2 regions of the Desulfovibrio sp. TomC genome follow, and region 2 is predicted to be linked to the other one. Evidence: riboswitches for the same ligand, from Rfam matches in the RefSeq annotation. Region 2 holds a riboswitch; the other holds the start of a gene.
What was found. A riboswitch is a leader RNA that binds a small molecule or an ion and turns the genes downstream of it on or off. The one in region 2 is predicted to bind cobalamin.

Region 1 (8,248 bases), on a different contig from region 2:
AGACCGGCCTGTTTCGCCGCCGACGCCGCCGCCACCCGCCCGTGGCTTGACGCCCGGGGGCAAACCGCGTCTATACCGGACAGGCTCGCCCTCCCGGCCGCCGCAACCCCAAGCAGGGAGCATGCCCCCGTGACCCGGCCCATCACCACGCTTTTTTGCGATGTCGGCGGCGTTTTACTCACCAACGGCTGGGACCGTCAGGCCCGGGCCGAGGCCGCCCGCACCTTCGGCCTGGACGCGGCCGAGACCGACGAACGCCACCACCTGACCTTCGACGCCTACGAGGAAGGCAAGCTGTCCCTGGACGAATACCTGGACCGCACTGTCTTTTACACGCCGCGCTCCTTTGACAAGGGCGCCTTTCGGGACTTCATGCTGGCGCGTTCAAAACCGCTAGCCGACATGCTCACTTACGTGCGCGGCCTCAAAACGCGCTACGGCATCAAGATCGTCGTGGTCAACAACGAGGGCCGCGAACTCAACCAGTACCGCATCAAGGCCTTTGGCCTGGAGTGCTTTGTCGATGCCTTCGTGTCCTCGTGCTTTGTCCACATGCGCAAACCCGACGCCGACATCTTCCGCGTGGCCCTGGACATTGCCCAGACCGATCCGGCCGACGCCGCCTACATCGACGACCGGGCCATGTTCGTGGAGGTGGCGGCCACCCTGGGCATCCGGGGCGTGGTCCACCGCGATGCCCAAACCACGGCCAAGGCGCTGACCGCCTATGGCGGCTTTGCCGCAGCCTGCGTGGCCGGACCGGCCTAAAGGCTTCGGGCACAGGCGGCCGACCGGGGCCGGACGAGGACGCCGAAGCCGCCCGCCGGGCAGGGCTTCCAAGGCCCGGACAATTCCGGTACGCTGTCGGGGTAAATTACAGGGAACGCGCCAGACGCTTCCAAGGAGTACGTGCATGACCAAGATCGCCATCCCCTCCCGCGACGGGCAGGTGGACGAACACTTCGGCCACTGCGGCTATTTCACCGTGCTGACCATCGGCCCGGACAAGACCGTGGCCGCTGAAGAGACCTTTGCCCCGCCGGCCGAATGCGGCTGCAAGTCCAATCTGGTGAACGACCTGCTTGGCATGGGCGTGACCACGCTTATTGCCGGCAACATGGGCCAGGGCGCGGCCACCAAGCTGCGCCAGTCCGGCATGACCGTCATTCGCGGCGCTTCCGGCCCGGTCCGCGAGGCGGCCGCCGCCTATCTGGCCGGCAATCTGGCCGACCGCGACGAACTGTGCATGGCCCACGGCCACAACTGCCTCGACGACTAGTGCCGCGTTCCCAAAAACATGCCTGCTTTTTGTGAATAAAATCATAAATTCAACATGTTGAGGCTTGGCCAACCAGCGCGGGAATGACCGGACGCAACATGCATTGACCGGCGCGGCGCGCCAGACCGACAAACGGGGAGCCATGGCAACAGGGCTCCCCGTTTGTCGGTCTGCAGTCCCGGGCAAGCGCCGCTGCGTATGGGCGGCCATGCCCCGTTCCTTTCTCAAAAACGCTCCACGCGGGCGTTTTAGGTGAACATGTTGATGGCGCAGGTTCCGGCCAGCTTCAGATACTGTTCCGCGTTCATGACCTCCACCCCTTCGATCAACTCACTTTCCGGGATCTTCATCATCTCCAGCGTCATCTTGCAGCCGTAAATCCTGACCCCTTCCAGTTGCGCCATCTCGAAGAGATCCTCAAGACTGGGGATATTGGCTTCCTCGATCTGCTTTTCCATCATGTTCGTGGCCAGGGAGGACATGCCCGGGATGGCCCCGAGGAATCCGGGCGGGTGGAATTTGAGCTTGGACAGGTAGCCCTTGCGCACCACGTTTATGCCCATAAAGGTGTAGAACAGGAACACTTCATGCCCCAGGCGTCTGGCATTGAGCGCCAGGATAAGCGACGGATAGGCCCCGTCGAGGGTCCCCTTGGAGCAGATGAACGTATAGCGTTGCTTGCCATCCGACGACGCTTCATTGGTCATGCCCATCTCCTTTGCAAATCGCTGCGAACACATAGACGCAGGACGTCATTGCCGTTGCAACCCTCCGCTCCTGCGCCCTGGAACGGCCTGGGGTTTCTTGGACAGTTCGGGCGGCAAATCCATGTTGCCTGAGCGTCTTTCGCCTTCTGCCGTTTCCCGCCCAGACGGCCGATCGCTTGCCGGGCCGGTCCCAAGCCTCAGGCCTTGCCTGCAACCCGGCGCAGAGAAGAGAAATCTCCAGCTACAACATTGCTATGCCGTTGCGCAGCATTTGTCAAACGCCTTGGTCGAAGCGGCTTTTTGCCCGCAAGCAAAGGCGCAGAAGCCGCGTAAGCACCGCAGACGGCCGGATGAGACTGGCAATCACCATCGACCACACCCCATGATATTGATGATCATTGGCAATTCAACATTTTCCTTGCGCATTACCAGAGAAAAGCTAGTAAGGATTGTGCTTGTTCTCGCTGTTAAGCGAAGATTTTCCGGAGGAATCGTGAAAAATACTTGGCCTGTTTCTGTCCCTGCAATGCTGCTCATCGCCTGTCTCCTGGTCGCCACCCAGGCTGCGGCGCAGGATACGTGTAAATTATATACAATTGACTTCGCCCAAGGGGCTCCTGATATCTCGTACGCCGTCACGGCCAAAGGCAACACCATCGGGAAGGTCGTGCCCTTTAAAGGCGAGGGTCCAAAGCCCCGTCAGATCACCGTCTGCATCGAACCAAAGGCAGCTGTTTTTTTTGAAAAAAATGCCTTTGCCTACGTCTTTAACGGGTCAATCGCCATCCTGACCCTCTGGCCCTCCGCCACCAAACTCCAGGAAAACGCGAGCATCAAGGGCTTCACGAGTCTCCTCGACGCGCTGGCCTATGCGGCTCAAACCATCCCGCAGATCGTGGAAGAAACGCTGCGGGAATTGCTCGTAAAAGTCCTCAACGCTGTGTTTGGGACACCGGCCGGGACGCAAGCCAACCCCGCCCACCCCGTCTAAACGGCGCTGTCACCTCGCAAGGAGAGAGACGTATGCCAACCAGAACCATCCTGCTCCAACTGGCCTTGGTCGCCGCCATGCTCCTGCTGCCAGCCTTCTCCACGGCCGGCGATCACTCCGGGAACGGCTATCGACACGGGCAAGCGCACGATGGGCCGCAGCGGCACGGCAAGCGCCACAATGACGACCAAAGCGCAGGCTTTACGGAAAACAGCGCCTACGTCGCCTCTTGCGGCGGCTGCCACCTCGCCTACGCGCCGCAACTCCTGCCGCGTGCGTCCTGGGAACGACTTCTCTCCCGGTTAGACGACCACTTCGGCAGTGCAGCGGCCCTGTCGGACCAGGAAAAAAGCGTCGTGTCCGACTATCTGCTGGCCAACTCAGCCGACGTGACCTCCATGAAGCTCGGCCGGCGCATCACCCACAGCCTAAGCGGCACCACGCCGGCCAGGATCACCGACATCCCCTACATTCTCCACAAGCATCGTAGCCTTTCGACCGAGGTCCTGGCCCGCAAGAGCGTCAATTCCCTGGCCAACTGCGTCGCCTGCCATCCCGGGGCGGCGAGCGCCCGGTTTGACGACGATCAGGTCGCCATCCCCGCGCCGTAAGGTGGCGAGAAACGGAAGCTGCTCTTTAGGGTGCGACCGGCCGATCCACGAAGCAGCGGCAATCCGGCCGGGCGCGCCGAACCGGGCATGGGCCAGGGCCACAAGGGGCTGGTCAGGGAGTGTTCTGGCAACCCTGGCGACATCCGGGAGGGCTCTGCCTCATCCGGCTCCCGTCCCCCGAAAACCGATGCCCAGGGTCCCCGGAGGCATGCGGCTGCGAAGCCATGCCGGGGGCGGACAACGGCTGTGCAGGGACAAATTCCTCCGCCAAATATGCAAAACTTAAAACCAGAGGCAACATACTTAATATACTGACAATTCCCATAAAGGCGGATTGTTCCTAACGCTCTTAGCCCTTTTTATTCCTCCCTTTATCACCTTCTCCCACTTGCCGCTCCGCCCGTTGACACAAGGCCCTCATAATCCCATATACCGTAGCAGCGTTGGTGTCCGCCCGACGGCAACCCGCCGACGGACGGAACCGTAAGAGGGAATACCGGTTAAAGTCCGGAACTGCCCCGCAGCGGTGAGCGAAAACGAACCCCGCAACACGGCACTGGACCGCCACGGTCCGGGAAGCGGCGGGTAGTAGAAATCCGGCCCCTATGCGGCCGCCATGTTCGCAAGTCCGAAGACCTGCCAATGCCCGCCGGCAATCACAACCGGCGTCCGACCAGGGAGCCTCGCGGGAGGGCTGCCCGGCCTGCCATGACGCCGCGCGCGTCCTGTGGCTGCCGTCCGCCCCCCCTTTTTGCAAATAGCCTCGACAGGGAGAACACGCATGTCCGAGCCGATGGAACACGGCAATCTGGCCCTTTTTTCTGATCACCCCACCACCGCCCAAGCCAATGGCCCCCTGCGGACCGATCAGCCGGCCGTTGCCGCCGTCCCCTCGCGCATCCGCAAACGCGACGGGCAGATCGTCGCCTTTGACGTGGACAAAATTCTCTCGGCCGTGCGCCGGGCCGGCGCGGCCACCGGCGAATTCGGCGAGGACGAAGCCTGGTTACTCACCGCCCAGGCCGTCAAAGTCCTTTCCCACCGCTTCATCGGCCAGATTCCGGACATCGAGCGCATCCAGGACATCGTGGAACAAGCCCTGGTCTCGGCCAACCATTTCCGCACCATGCGCGCCTACTCCGTCTACCGCGAACAGCGCGCCCGCCTGCGTGAAGACAAAAAGACCGTGGTGGACGTGGCCACGTCCATCAACGAATACCTCGACCGCCAGGATTGGCGCGTCTCGGCCAACGCCAACCAGGGCTATTCGCTTGGCGGCCTGATCTTAAACGTCTCGGGCAAGGTCGTGGCCAACTACTGGCTCTCCCACGTCTACCCGCCCGAAGTCGGCGCAGCCCACCGCGACGGCGACGTCCATATCCACGACCTCGACATGCTGTGCGGCTACTGCGCCGGCTGGTCGTTGCGCATGCTCCTGACCGAAGGCTTGAACGGCGTGCCCGGCAAGGTCGAAGCCAAGCCGCCCAAGCATCTCTCCAGCGCCGTGGGCCAGATCGTCAATTTCCTGGGCACGCTGCAAAACGAATGGGCCGGCGCCCAGGCCTTTAGCTCCTTTGACACCTACATGGCCCCCTTTATCCGCAAGGACAATCTCGGCTACGATGAAGTGCGTCAGTGCATCCAGGAGCTGATCTACAACCTGAACGTCCCCTCGCGCTGGGGCACCCAGACGCCCTTTACCAACCTGACCTTCGATTGGACCTGCCCTGAGGATCTGGCCAAGGATCATCCCATCATCGGCGGCCAAGAGATGCCGTTCACCTACGGCGACCTGCAAGTCGAGATGGACATGATCAACCGGGCCTATATCGAGGTCATGACCGCCGGCGACGCCAAAGGCCGGGTCTTCACCTTCCCCATCCCGACCTACAACATCACCAAGGATTTCCCCTGGGAATCACCCAACGTGGACATCCTGTTCGAAATGACGGCCAAGTACGGGCTGCCCTACTTCCAGAATTTCCTCAATTCCGACCTCACCCCCAACATGGTGCGGTCCATGTGCTGCCGGTTGCAGCTCGATCTGCGCGAACTCTTGAAGCGCGGCAACGGCCTGTTCGGCAGCGCCGAGCAGACCGGCTCGGTCGGCGTGGTCACCATCAACTGCGCCCGCCTGGGCTTCACCCATCGCGGCGATGAACAGGGCCTTCTCGCCCGCCTCGACGCCCTGTTGGAGATTGCCCGCACCAGCCTTGAGATCAAGCGCAAGGAAATCACCCGCCGCATGGACGCCGGGCTGTTCCCCTACACCAAGCGCTACCTCGGGTCGCTGCGCAACCACTTCTCGACCATCGGCGTCAACGGCATCAATGAAATGATCCGCAACTTTACCGGCGGTGCCGACGACCTGACCACCGAGACCGGCCACGCCATGGCCGTTCGCCTGCTCGACCACGTGCGCGCCCGCATGACCGAGTTCCAGGAGCAGACCGGCCACCTGTATAACCTCGAAGCCACGCCGGCCGAAGGCACCACCTACCGCTTCGCCCGCGAGGACAAAAAGCGCTACCCGGCCATCCTGCAAGCCGGCACGCCCGAAAAGCCGTACTACACCAATTCCTCCCAGCTGCCCGTCGGCTTCACCGACGACCCCTTCGAGGCCCTGTCCCGCCAGGAAGAGTTGCAGCGCAAATACACCGGCGGCACCGTGCTCCACCTCTACATGGGTGAGCGCATCTCCAGCGCCGAGGCCTGCAAAAAGCTCGTGCAGCGCGCCCTGTCCGGCTTCGCCCTGCCCTACGTCACCGTGACGCCGACGTTCTCCATCTGCGACATCCACGGCTACCTCGACGGCGAACACGTGACGTGCCCCACCTGCGCCGCTGAAGGCCGCGAACAGGCCTGCGAAATCTGGACCCGGGTCATGGGCTACTACCGCCCCAAATCGGCCTTTAACGTCGGCAAACAGGGCGAATACGAAGATAGAATTTGCTTTAGCGAGCCGGCTGGGATGGACGCGTAGGGGGGAAGAGAAGAGGAAGATGCCGGCGTCCAGGGGGGCACAGCCCTCCTGGACCACCCCACCGGAAGGGGAACCCAAGAAAATTGAAGATACAAGCTAATCAAATATTGGTTGATCCAATGAAACTTCATACCAAATACACAATGTTATGTTAATACCGGATGGATTCATCATCAAGTGGGATGAACAGCTCTGGAGGTATTTCAAACAGCAACATTTTATATCACTACTGCGAACAAGTAAACTTTACTTTGCATCTGCCAGTCAATTCTCTGATGAATTTGAAGGTTCCACTCATATTTGTCAAGATTCTGCACCAGAACATCAAACAGACATTCAGCGTACTTATATAGACTACGCCTTTTCTGAATTAAAACGATTGACAAAAATCAATTGCTGGCATCGGTCTGAGTATGAAAGCGATGCTATGTGGAGGCTTTATGCAGATGAGAAAAAAGGTGTAGCTATCACGACAACTCCAGAGAGGATACGCGCTGCACTTAAACCATTTCGTCTGCACCCGGAATACGAGACCGAAAAGATGTACGCTGGCTCCGTCAAGTACATCGATCTAACCCAAGATATTGGCTGTTATAGGGGGATGCTCGATAGATTTTTCTACAAGCATCGTCTCTTTGAAAGCGAACAAGAATTTCGCTTAGCAATTTCCCTTCGGCTTGCAGAAGAATTCGGCGTTGAAGTTCCATCAGGCGGCATACACGTAGATGTAGATGTCAACATTCTCATCAAGAACATCACAATTGGCCCAAATACGCCACCCGCTGACCGAGACACTATTACAGAAGCAATTACCAATGCTGGGCTGATCGATCGAATACAAAAATCGACACTAACCTACCTTCCTCGATTCACATAACCACACTTTTGCATTTATCAGAAATATTCACAGAAAACATATTTGACACAGTCAATATACCAGACATTTCTTCGCCAATATAATCTTAGATACTATTGCGCCAACTCCACCCCACAACCCGGTCGCGCCCCGGTCAACCCCGCCCTTGCCCCCGGTCGCCAGGAACGCTAAGGGACGCCCCATGAACGGACTGATTATCGGCGGCGTGACGCCCCTTTCCACCCTCGATTTCCCCGACGCCCTGGCCGCTGTCGTCTATTGCCAGGGCTGCCCCTGGGGCTGCCCCTACTGCCACAATGAACCTCTGCGCGAGATCACCGACCACGCCGAGCGCGACAGCGCCTCGGTGCTCGCCTGGCTCGAAGGCCGCAAGGGACTCCTTGACGCGGTCGTTTTTTCCGGCGGCGAACCCACCCTCCAGGACGGCTTGGTCCCCATGCTGACCGCCGTGCGGGCCATGGGCTTCAAGGTCGGCCTGCACACCACCGGCATGTACCCCGATGCCCTGGCCGACATCCTGCCGCTTTGCGACTGGGTGGGCCTCGACATCAAGGCCCCCAGGGCGGCCTACGACCGCATAACCGGCGTGCCCGGCAGCGGCGAGGCCGCCTTTGCCAGCCTCGCCCGGCTCCTGGCCAGCGGCGTGCCCTTTGAGACGCGCACCACCTGGCATCCCGGCCTTTTGACCGAAGCCGAGCTGGCAATACTGGCCGGCGAACTGGCCGCAGCCGACGCCGGACGCTGGATCATCCAGGGCTTTCGACCCGACGGCTGCACCGACGACGCCCTGGCCGCCGCCG
Region 2 (8,248 bases):
GTTCCCCCAACCGCCGTGGGGCCAGATCGGCCACGCCGACCGCTGCCATGGCCGCGTCGGCCGCGGTGGCGTCGTCTGTGCCATAGCCGCCCAGAAAGGACAGGTACGGATAGCGCCCCATGAGCACCAGGGAGCGCACGGTCAGCTCCCCGGCGTTCTCGCCGCGTTGGGGCACGGCGGCCACTTTCCGGGCGCGTTCCCGGTCGGTCATGGCGGCCACGTTGGCGCCATCCAGGCGCACCGTGCCGCCCCCCGGGGAGAGGACTCCGGAAAGCGTCAAGAGGAGCGTGGTCTTGCCGGCTCCGTTTGGCCCGAGGATGCCCACCATTTCGCCAGCGGCAACCTCCAGGTCGATGTCGTGGAGCACCGGCCGGCCGTGGTAGCCGCTTTGCAGTTTCTGGCACCGGATCATGTCCGGGCTCCGCTTCGGCCGGTGAGCAGCAAGGCGCAGAAAAACGGACCGCCGCACAGGGCCGTGACCACGCCGACCGGCAGCTCTGCGCCGCCGGGCAGGATGGTGCGGGCCAGGACATCGGAGGCCACCAGCAAGGCCCCGCCGGCCAGGGCGCTTTGCAGGAGCAAGGTGCCGTGTTCGCCGCCGTAGAGCCGGCGGCAGGCATGGGGGGCGATGAGGCCGACAAAGCCGATGACGCCCGAGACCGCCACGGCTGCGGCGGTCAGCAGGCTGGCGGCGGTCAACAGCACCAACCGCGCCCGTCCGGCCGCAACCCCCAGCTGTCTGGCTTGCGTTTCGCCCAAAAGCAGGATGTCCAGTTCGCGGACAAAGAGCCAGATGGCGGCCAGCCCGACGCCCAGGCAGGGAAGAAACAAAGCCAGTTCGGCCCGGCCCCGGCCCTGGAAGCCGCCCATGATCCAAAAGACGATGCCGGCCACGGATTCTTCGTTAAGCGCCTTGACCAGCGAGAGCAGGGCAGACAGGAAGGTGGCGGCCACGATGCCGGCCAAAACGACCGTCTCGCGCCGTAAGCCTCCGGCCAGCCGGGACAGGGCCAGCACGGCGGCCAGGGTCGCGCCGCCGCCTAAGAGGGCGCAGGCCGGGGTGGCCAGGGCTGTGCCGAAAAAGACGGCCAGGGAAAGACTCAGCGACAGGGCTGCGCCAAATGCCGCGCCACCAGATACCCCCAGGGTGAAGGGATCGGCCAAAGGATTTCGCAGCACCCCCTGAAAAACCGCGCCAGCCACGGCCAGGGCCGCGCCCACGCCATAGGCGAGAAGCGCCCGCAACAGCCGCAGATCCAGGACCACGGCCGTCACCGCTGCATCGGCCGGGGCCGGCAGGTCCAGCCCCAGGGCCCGGCCGACCACGGCGGCGACGTCAGTCGCTGCGGCCGGATAGGACCCGGCCAGACAGGCCGCCGCGATGGCAGCCAGTCCGGCCAGGAGAAGCGGCAGAACCCGGGCAACGGCCCGGACCCGGCCAGTGTTGTGTTGGTGAATTTCCATTATGCGTTTTCGAAGCGACAGCCGTAATCCATTCGTTCTCTTTTCAAAGAGCACCAGGGTGTTTTCAAGAACGCACACTGGCGCGGGCGCGAGGCATTATTTCCCGGGCAGGGCGTCGAAGGTGGTTTTCAGGTGGTCGAGCCACACGGCGGCCACGGCCTCGCGGTCAGCCGTGCCGGACAGGACGGGTTTGGCCTCAATGCCGGCTGCGGCCAGGGACGAGGCCAGGGAGTCCTTTTCCTTGCCGGCCATGTCGTTTCGGGCATGGTCGCCGGCCACGGCAAACAGGGGAATGAGCCAGGCTGTCTTGATGCCCTTGGCTTTGAGATCGGCAATGACGTCGTCAAAGGACGGGATGCCTTCCACCGTGGTCACGAAGGCGTTTTGGTCCACGCGCCATAAGCTGTATTGCAGGGCCGGGTAGGCCATGTTGGCCGAGTGTTCGGTGCCGTGGCCGACAAAGACGACGGCCTCGCCGGGCTTGCGCTCCTTGGGGGCGGCGTCAACCAGGGCCTTGGCCACTTTGGGGAAGTCCTCTTTTTCAAAAAGCAGGGGGGCGCTTACCGACACCTGGGACAGGCCCTTGGGCATCCGGGAGAAGGCGGCGGCTGTGCGCAGCAGGTCGTGGTATTCGCTGCCGGGGATGGTTTGCAGGGACATGAGCGCCACGTCGGTCACGCCCGCATCGGGCAGGGCGGCCAAGGCCTCGGCCGGGGAGGGAACATTTTTGCCCTCCCTGGCCAGCTTGGCCCGGATCATGGCGGCGGTATAGCACAGGGTGACGGGCACGCCGGGATAGGCGGCCTTCACGCGCTCCACCATCTTGGTGATGGCCGGGGCGGCTTCCGACACGGTGGTGCCGAAGGCGGCCACGACAATGGCCCGCTTGGGTTCTTTTTTGGCGTCATGACCGGCAACAGCCGGCACAGCCAGAGCCAGGACAAGGGACAGGGACAGGATAATCCGCAGCAGGCGAATCATGGGGTTACCTCCATAACAATGGAGGGCTCTTAAGGAAGGGGAGCGAGCGCGGACAAGCAGCTCGTTCCCGAAGACCGGCCGGCAAAAGCCCTCGTTGCCGACGGGACGCGCCAGGACCCGGGCAGGTCTTCCGGCTTGTCCCATCGGCCCCGGCCTTCCCGGGAAGGAATCCCAGTGGCGCGCGAGGAGGCCGACTGTGCGGGGGACTGACGGCGGCGGGACCGCTCCCGATTTGAACGGGATTCCCTATTAAGCCCCGAAGGGCGCCCAGGTCGATGGCGGGGACGTACCGGGGGGCGTGCGGGCTGTCAAGGCGCAGGGGCGGGCTTTATGACGCCGCGTTTGAGCAGGATTTCGTAATCGCCCTTTTTCGTGAAAAGGGTCGGCACGTTAAGGGTTTCGAGATTTTTCATGAGGGTTTGCACCGTCGCCTTGGTGGCCTTTTGGTCCATGACCACAATGGCCACGTCCTTGGCTACGGAGAGGCGTTCGGCGATTTCCCAGGCCGCAGTGACCGGCGGACCGCCGTTGAGCCGGTAGGAGTCGACATCGACCTGGATGACGGCGGCCGGGACGCGTGCCGGAACAGCCAGACTGGCGAGCAGCAGACAGACGCAAAGGGGGCGGGCATATCTGGACATGTGCTTCATTTATGGTTAAAGATTTTTTTCACGAAATACATTCCTGGGGAGGTTCGCCGTGAAATTTGATTTCGCCGGTCTTATGGTGCTGTTCGGGCTCGCTTCTGTGTTTATCGCCCTGCTTGTTCTCAAGGCCCAGCAGGCTGCCAAACCCAAAGACCAGGACTGGTAGCACCCGCCCCTTCGGTCGCTTTTCCGGCGGCGGACGGCTTGCGTCGTTCGCCGCTTTTGCCGTTGGAAGAGTGCCTCCGGCGGCCAAAGGGGTGACCCCTTTGGACTCCCTCCTGGGGGCAACCCCGTACAACTTCTCCCATTGCAGGGGGTCTGGGGGTGTCCCCCCGGCCACCGGCATCTTCCCATCTTTTCCAGCTTCACTTCCGCTCACCGACTTGGCAACGCGCGCCGTCAAAGCAAACTAACCCCAGGTGGGATTCCAAAGGGCACTGCCCTTTGGCCGCCGGAGGCACTCTTCTGCCTTCTCCTCTCTTCTCCCCCCCGCTCGCTACCGCTTGCGCAACTGGCGCTTGTCGCCGACGCGCACGGTGATCTTGTCCTTGTCCAGGTATTCGAGCAGGGCGATCAGGAACTTGCGCGACAGGCCGGTCAGTTCGCGGAATTCCGCCGGTCCCATGTCGGTGGCTCCGGCGGCGTAGTAGGCTTGCACCTTCTCGATAAGGGCTTTGATGGCCGCAGCGCAGAAGTACATGTTTTCCTGGGCCTTGATAATGAGCCCTTCGTCTTGCAGCACCTTGTAGACCGGTTGGGCTTCCTTGAAGGTCAGGTCCAGGGGTTCGAGGATGTCTTTGATGTTGGGCGGGGTCAGGCCGCCTTTCTGGTAGGCGGCAAGGAGAATGCCGCGCAGCTTGGCTTGATCGGAGGCCAGCGACACCTTGTGGTCGGGCAGGCGGATGACGTCGCCTTCGGTGGCCAGTTTGCCGGCGCGCAGGAGCCGTTCGACCATGAGATGGAAAAGCTTGGGCGAGAGGGCCTTGCCCCAGGTGGAGGCCAGTTCGCTGCGGGAGACGCCGAGTTTGAGGGGTTCGCGCTTGTGGTAGGCGGCCATGAATTCGGCCAGGGATGTGGCGAGTGCGGCCACGGTGTCGCCGTGGACGTAGTGGCGGCCTTCCTTGCCCTCGCGGTCGGTGAGCGCCGCGCCGCCCTTGTCGCATAGGCTGGCGAGCGCCTTGTCCAGGGCCTTGGATTCAAGGTCGGTGAGCGTCATGAGCCGGGCAAAGCCCAGACCTTCGGTCCCGGCCCGGCGCAGTTGCAGGGCGACCAGGGCGGTTCCGGTGGTCGCGGCCAGCTCGGCCAAAAGGGCGCTTGTTTCCTCGGTGTGGCGCTTGAGCTTGCGGGCCATGGGCGTGAGCACCCGGCCGCCGGCCATGGTGCGCAGCGGCGCGCCGGAGCGGATGACCACCCGGTCGCCGTGGACGCCGGCCATGGGTTCGGGGAAGCGCAGCTGGCACACGGCCGTTTCGCCTGGTTCGAGCTTGTCGCGGTCAAGGAGATGCACCCGGGCCAGGATTTCCCGGGTGCCGTGGTGCAGATGCACTTCGGTGCGATGTTTGATGCCGCGCGGGGCCGAGGCCAGACACAGGAGTTCCACCTCCCAGACCGTGTCCGGAAACAACGTCCCGGGCAGGGCCAGCACCTCGCCGCGCTCGATGTCCTCGACCTCAAGCCCGGCCAGATTGACGGCGGTGCGCCGCCCGGCCGGCGAGACCTCCACGGTTTCGCCGTGGGATTGCAGGCTGCGGATTTTCGAGCGTTTGTCGGTGGGGAAAAGGCGCACGTCGTCGCCCACGGCAAACGAGCCGGCAATGAGCGTACCCGTGACCACCGTGCCGTGGCCGCGAAGGGTGAACACCCGGTCGATGGGCAGCCGGGCCAGATCGGAGCGGCGCTTGGGGGCAAAGGTGTCGGCCAGTTCGGACAGGGCGACGCGAAGCTCCGGCAGGCCCGCCCCGGTGTGGGAGGAGACCGGAAAGATGGGGGCGTCGGCCAGAAACGTGCCGGCCAGCACGCCGCGCACGTCTTCGGTGACCATGGCCAACCAGTCCTCGTCCACCATGTCGCATTTGGTCAGCGCCACCACCCCGGTCTCGACGCCAAGGAGCGTGCAGATGTCCAAATGCTCGCGGGTCTGGGGCATGACGCCTTCGTCGGCGGCAATGACAAGCGTCACGAAATCAATGCCGGCCGCGCCGGCCACCATGTTTTTGACAAACCGCTCATGCCCCGGCACGTCGATGACGCCAAGGCGCGTGCCGCCGGGCAGATCCATGAAGGCAAAGCCCAGCTCGATGGTGATGCCGCGCTTTTTCTCCTCGGCCAGCCGGTCGCAGTCGATGCCGGTCAGGGCCTTTATGAGCGTCGTCTTGCCATGGTCGATGTGCCCGGCTGTCCCCATGATAACTGGCATGTGCGGTTCCTTGAAGGGGTGAAGAAAAGAGGAAGAGGCCTCCGGCGGCCGGGGGGGATCATCCCCCCGGACCCCCTGAAAGGGAGAAAGGTTAGCTGGAGAGGAAAGCCTGGTAGGCCAGTTTGGTGGCGTAGAGATCGGCGACACTGGTGATCTCGAAGGGGCTGTGCATACTGAGCACGGCCGGGCCGAAATCAATGATGTCCATGCCGTAGACCGCCAGGAACTTGGCCACCGTGCCGCCGCCGCCAAGGTCCACCCGGCCAAGCTCGGCCATCTGCCAGGGGATGCCGGCCCCGTCGAGGAGGCTTCGCAACCAGGCCACGTATTCGGGATGGGCGTCGTTGGCCCCGACCTTGCCGCGATGGCCGGTGAATTTGCAAAAGCATGGGCCACTGCCGAGCAGGGCCGAATTGAGCTTCTCGTGCAGATCCTGGTAATCCGGGTCCATGGCGGCATGCACGTCGGCGGAAACCGCCTTGCCCGCAGCCAGCACCCGGCTTTTGCGCGCCGTAGGCTCCCAGGCCTCGATGAGGTCTTCCAGGCAATATTCGAAAAAGCGCGACTTGGCCCCGGTGGAACCCTCGGAGCCGATCTCTTCCTTGTCCCAGAAAAGCACGATCTGGGTGTGCTCGGGCTGGCCGGCGTCGAGCAGGGCGGAGAGTCCGGCATAGACGCACACCCGGTCGTCCTGGCCGTAGCCGCCGATCAGCGCGCCGTCGAGACCGACGAGCCTGGCCGGCCCGGCCGGCACGGCTTGCAGTTCGGCGCTGTAGAGGTCGGCCTCTTCAATGCCGTAGCGTTCGTTTAACAGGGTGAGCACCTTGGCCTTGATCAGGTCGTTGCCATTGCCGTTTGCGGCCGGTTTGGCCTCGGCGGTCTCAGGCGTTTCGGCCGGCTTCTCGGCCGGGGAGTGGCCGATGATGATATTGAGCTTTTCGGCTTCAAAGGCTTCGGACAGCTTTTTTTCCACCTGCCGGTAGGCCAGATGGGGGAGCAGGTCCGGGATGGTGAAGACCGGATCGGCCGGGTCCTCGCCGATGGTGACCGGGATGACCGTGCCGTCCTTTTTGGCCACCACGCCGTGCAGGGCCAAGGCCCTGGCCAGCCATTGGTGCTTGCGGATGCCGCCGTAGTAGTGGGTCTTTAACTGGGCGACGCCGCAGTCCTGATAGAGCGGACGCTGCTTGAGGTCGATGCGCGGGGTGTCGCAATGGGCGCCGAGCAGCCGGAAGCCTTCACTGAGCGGCTTTTTGCCCTTGCGGGCCACGAACATGGTCTTGCCCTTCATGACGCGGTACACGGCGTCGCCGGCAAAATTGCCGTCCAGGCTTTCGGCGAACCCGGCTCCGGACAGGACGCCTTGGACGTACTGGACCGTCTCGCGTTCGGTTTTGCAGGCCGAAAGAAAGGCGATGTAGGTGTCGGCCAGGGTTTTCATGGCCTCGCGCTCTTCGGGCGTGGCATAGGTTTCCCAGCAGCTTTTGGCGTCAATGGTCAGGCCCGGGGCGGCCGGGGTGATTTCTTCGGTGTCGGTCATGATGCTCATTGCTCCTTCAAATGCTTTGAACCAAGGCCTTATTGTAATTGCTGTGCTCCCCTGTGGGAACCCCATCCTCACTATCCTTTCTTCCCGTCGAGGGGTCCGGGGGGATGATCCCCCCGGCGGGGTGCGGGGCAGCGCCCCGCTCTTTTTCCCTGTTTTTTCTGCTCACTCGCCGAGCGCCTGTCCGAGCACTGTGCTGACGAGTTTCAGCTCATCGTCGGCCAGGGTGCGCGGGTCCAGGAGCAGGGCGTCGTCCTGGGTGCGGGCCACCAGCGGCGGATCGGTCGTGAGCAGCCGCGCCCGCAAAGCGTCGGGGGACGGCGCGCCGGCAAGCGGCGAGAGGGCGACCAGCGTGGTTGGCAGATCGCGCTCGGGAAAGGCCCCGCCGCCCACCCGGGACGCGCCCGGGATGGTCCCGACTGTGTAGCGGCCGGCCAGGGATTTTTTAAGGAGGCTTGCCAGCTTGCGGGCCTTTTTGGCCAGGGCCTGCGGGGCGGCGGTGATCATGGCCACGGTGGGGATGACGGTCCGGGCGCGCTCGGGGTCGCGGTAGAGGCGAAGGGTGGCCTCCAGGGCGGCCAGCGTCATCTTGTCGATGCGAATGGCCCGGTTGAGCGGATTCTTGCGGATGGCCGCGATATATTTGGCCCGGCCGACGATGATGCCGGCCTGGGGGCCGCCGAGGACCTTGTCGCCGCTAAAAGTCACGACGTCGGCCCCATCGGCCACGGCCTGCTGCACGGTCGGTTCGCCGGGCAGGCCATAGCTGGTAAAATCGGTCAGGTTGCCGCTGCCGAGGTCCTCGATGACCGGCAGATTGTGGCGTCGGCCCAGGGGCACGAGTTCGGCCAGGGAGACTTCCTTGGTAAAGCCCACGATGCGGTAGTTGGAGGTGTGGACCTTTAACAGGGCGGCCGTCTCCGGGGTGACGGCGTTTTCGTAGTCGCGGGGATGGGTGCGGTTGGTGGCCCCGACCTCGCGCAGGATCGCCCCGGACTTGGCCATGATTTCGGGGATGCGAAACGAGCCGCCGATTTCCACAAGCTGCCCCCGGGAGACGACGACTTCCCGGCCCTTGGCCAGGGTTTCCAGGGTGATGAGCACGGCGGCGGCGTTGTTGTTGACCACCAGCGCGTCTTCGGCTCCGGTCAGCGTGCGCAGGATGTCAAGCACATGGCTGTAGCGGCTGCCGCG

Region 1: it holds a riboswitch for cobalamin, as region 2 does, so the genes downstream of both, NY78_RS18120 (ribonucleoside triphosphate reductase) here and NY78_RS19595 (sirohydrochlorin cobaltochelatase) in region 2, are expected to answer to the same signal.

The regions. Positions count from the first base shown of each region.
Region 1 covers NZ_JSEH01000024.1:3,444-11,691, reverse strand. The annotation lists gene NY78_RS18150 (trimeric intracellular cation channel family protein) at 1-50, shown strand, start outside; gene NY78_RS18145 (HAD family hydrolase) at 130-768, shown strand; gene NY78_RS18140 (NifB/NifX family molybdenum-iron cluster-binding protein) at 914-1,279, shown strand; gene NY78_RS18135 (DsrE/DsrF/DrsH-like family protein) at 1,528-1,986, opposite strand; gene NY78_RS24855 (hypothetical protein) at 2,108-2,977, shown strand; gene NY78_RS18125 (dihem cytochrome c) at 3,010-3,588, shown strand; cobalamin riboswitch at 4,016-4,246, shown strand; gene NY78_RS18120 (ribonucleoside triphosphate reductase) at 4,370-6,571, shown strand; gene NY78_RS23955 (DUF2971 domain-containing protein) at 6,720-7,448, shown strand; gene NY78_RS18115 (anaerobic ribonucleoside-triphosphate reductase activating protein) at 7,630-8,248, shown strand, end outside.
Region 2 covers NZ_JSEH01000029.1:31,814-40,061, forward strand. The annotation lists gene NY78_RS19585 (ABC transporter ATP-binding protein) at 1-412, opposite strand, end outside; gene NY78_RS19590 (FecCD family ABC transporter permease) at 409-1,464, opposite strand; gene NY78_RS19595 (sirohydrochlorin cobaltochelatase) at 1,561-2,445, opposite strand; cobalamin riboswitch at 2,549-2,731, opposite strand; gene NY78_RS19600 (hypothetical protein) at 2,754-3,086, opposite strand; gene selB (selenocysteine-specific translation elongation factor) at 3,589-5,508, opposite strand; gene NY78_RS19610 (aminopeptidase) at 5,600-7,048, opposite strand; gene selA (L-seryl-tRNA(Sec) selenium transferase) at 7,220-8,248, opposite strand, start outside.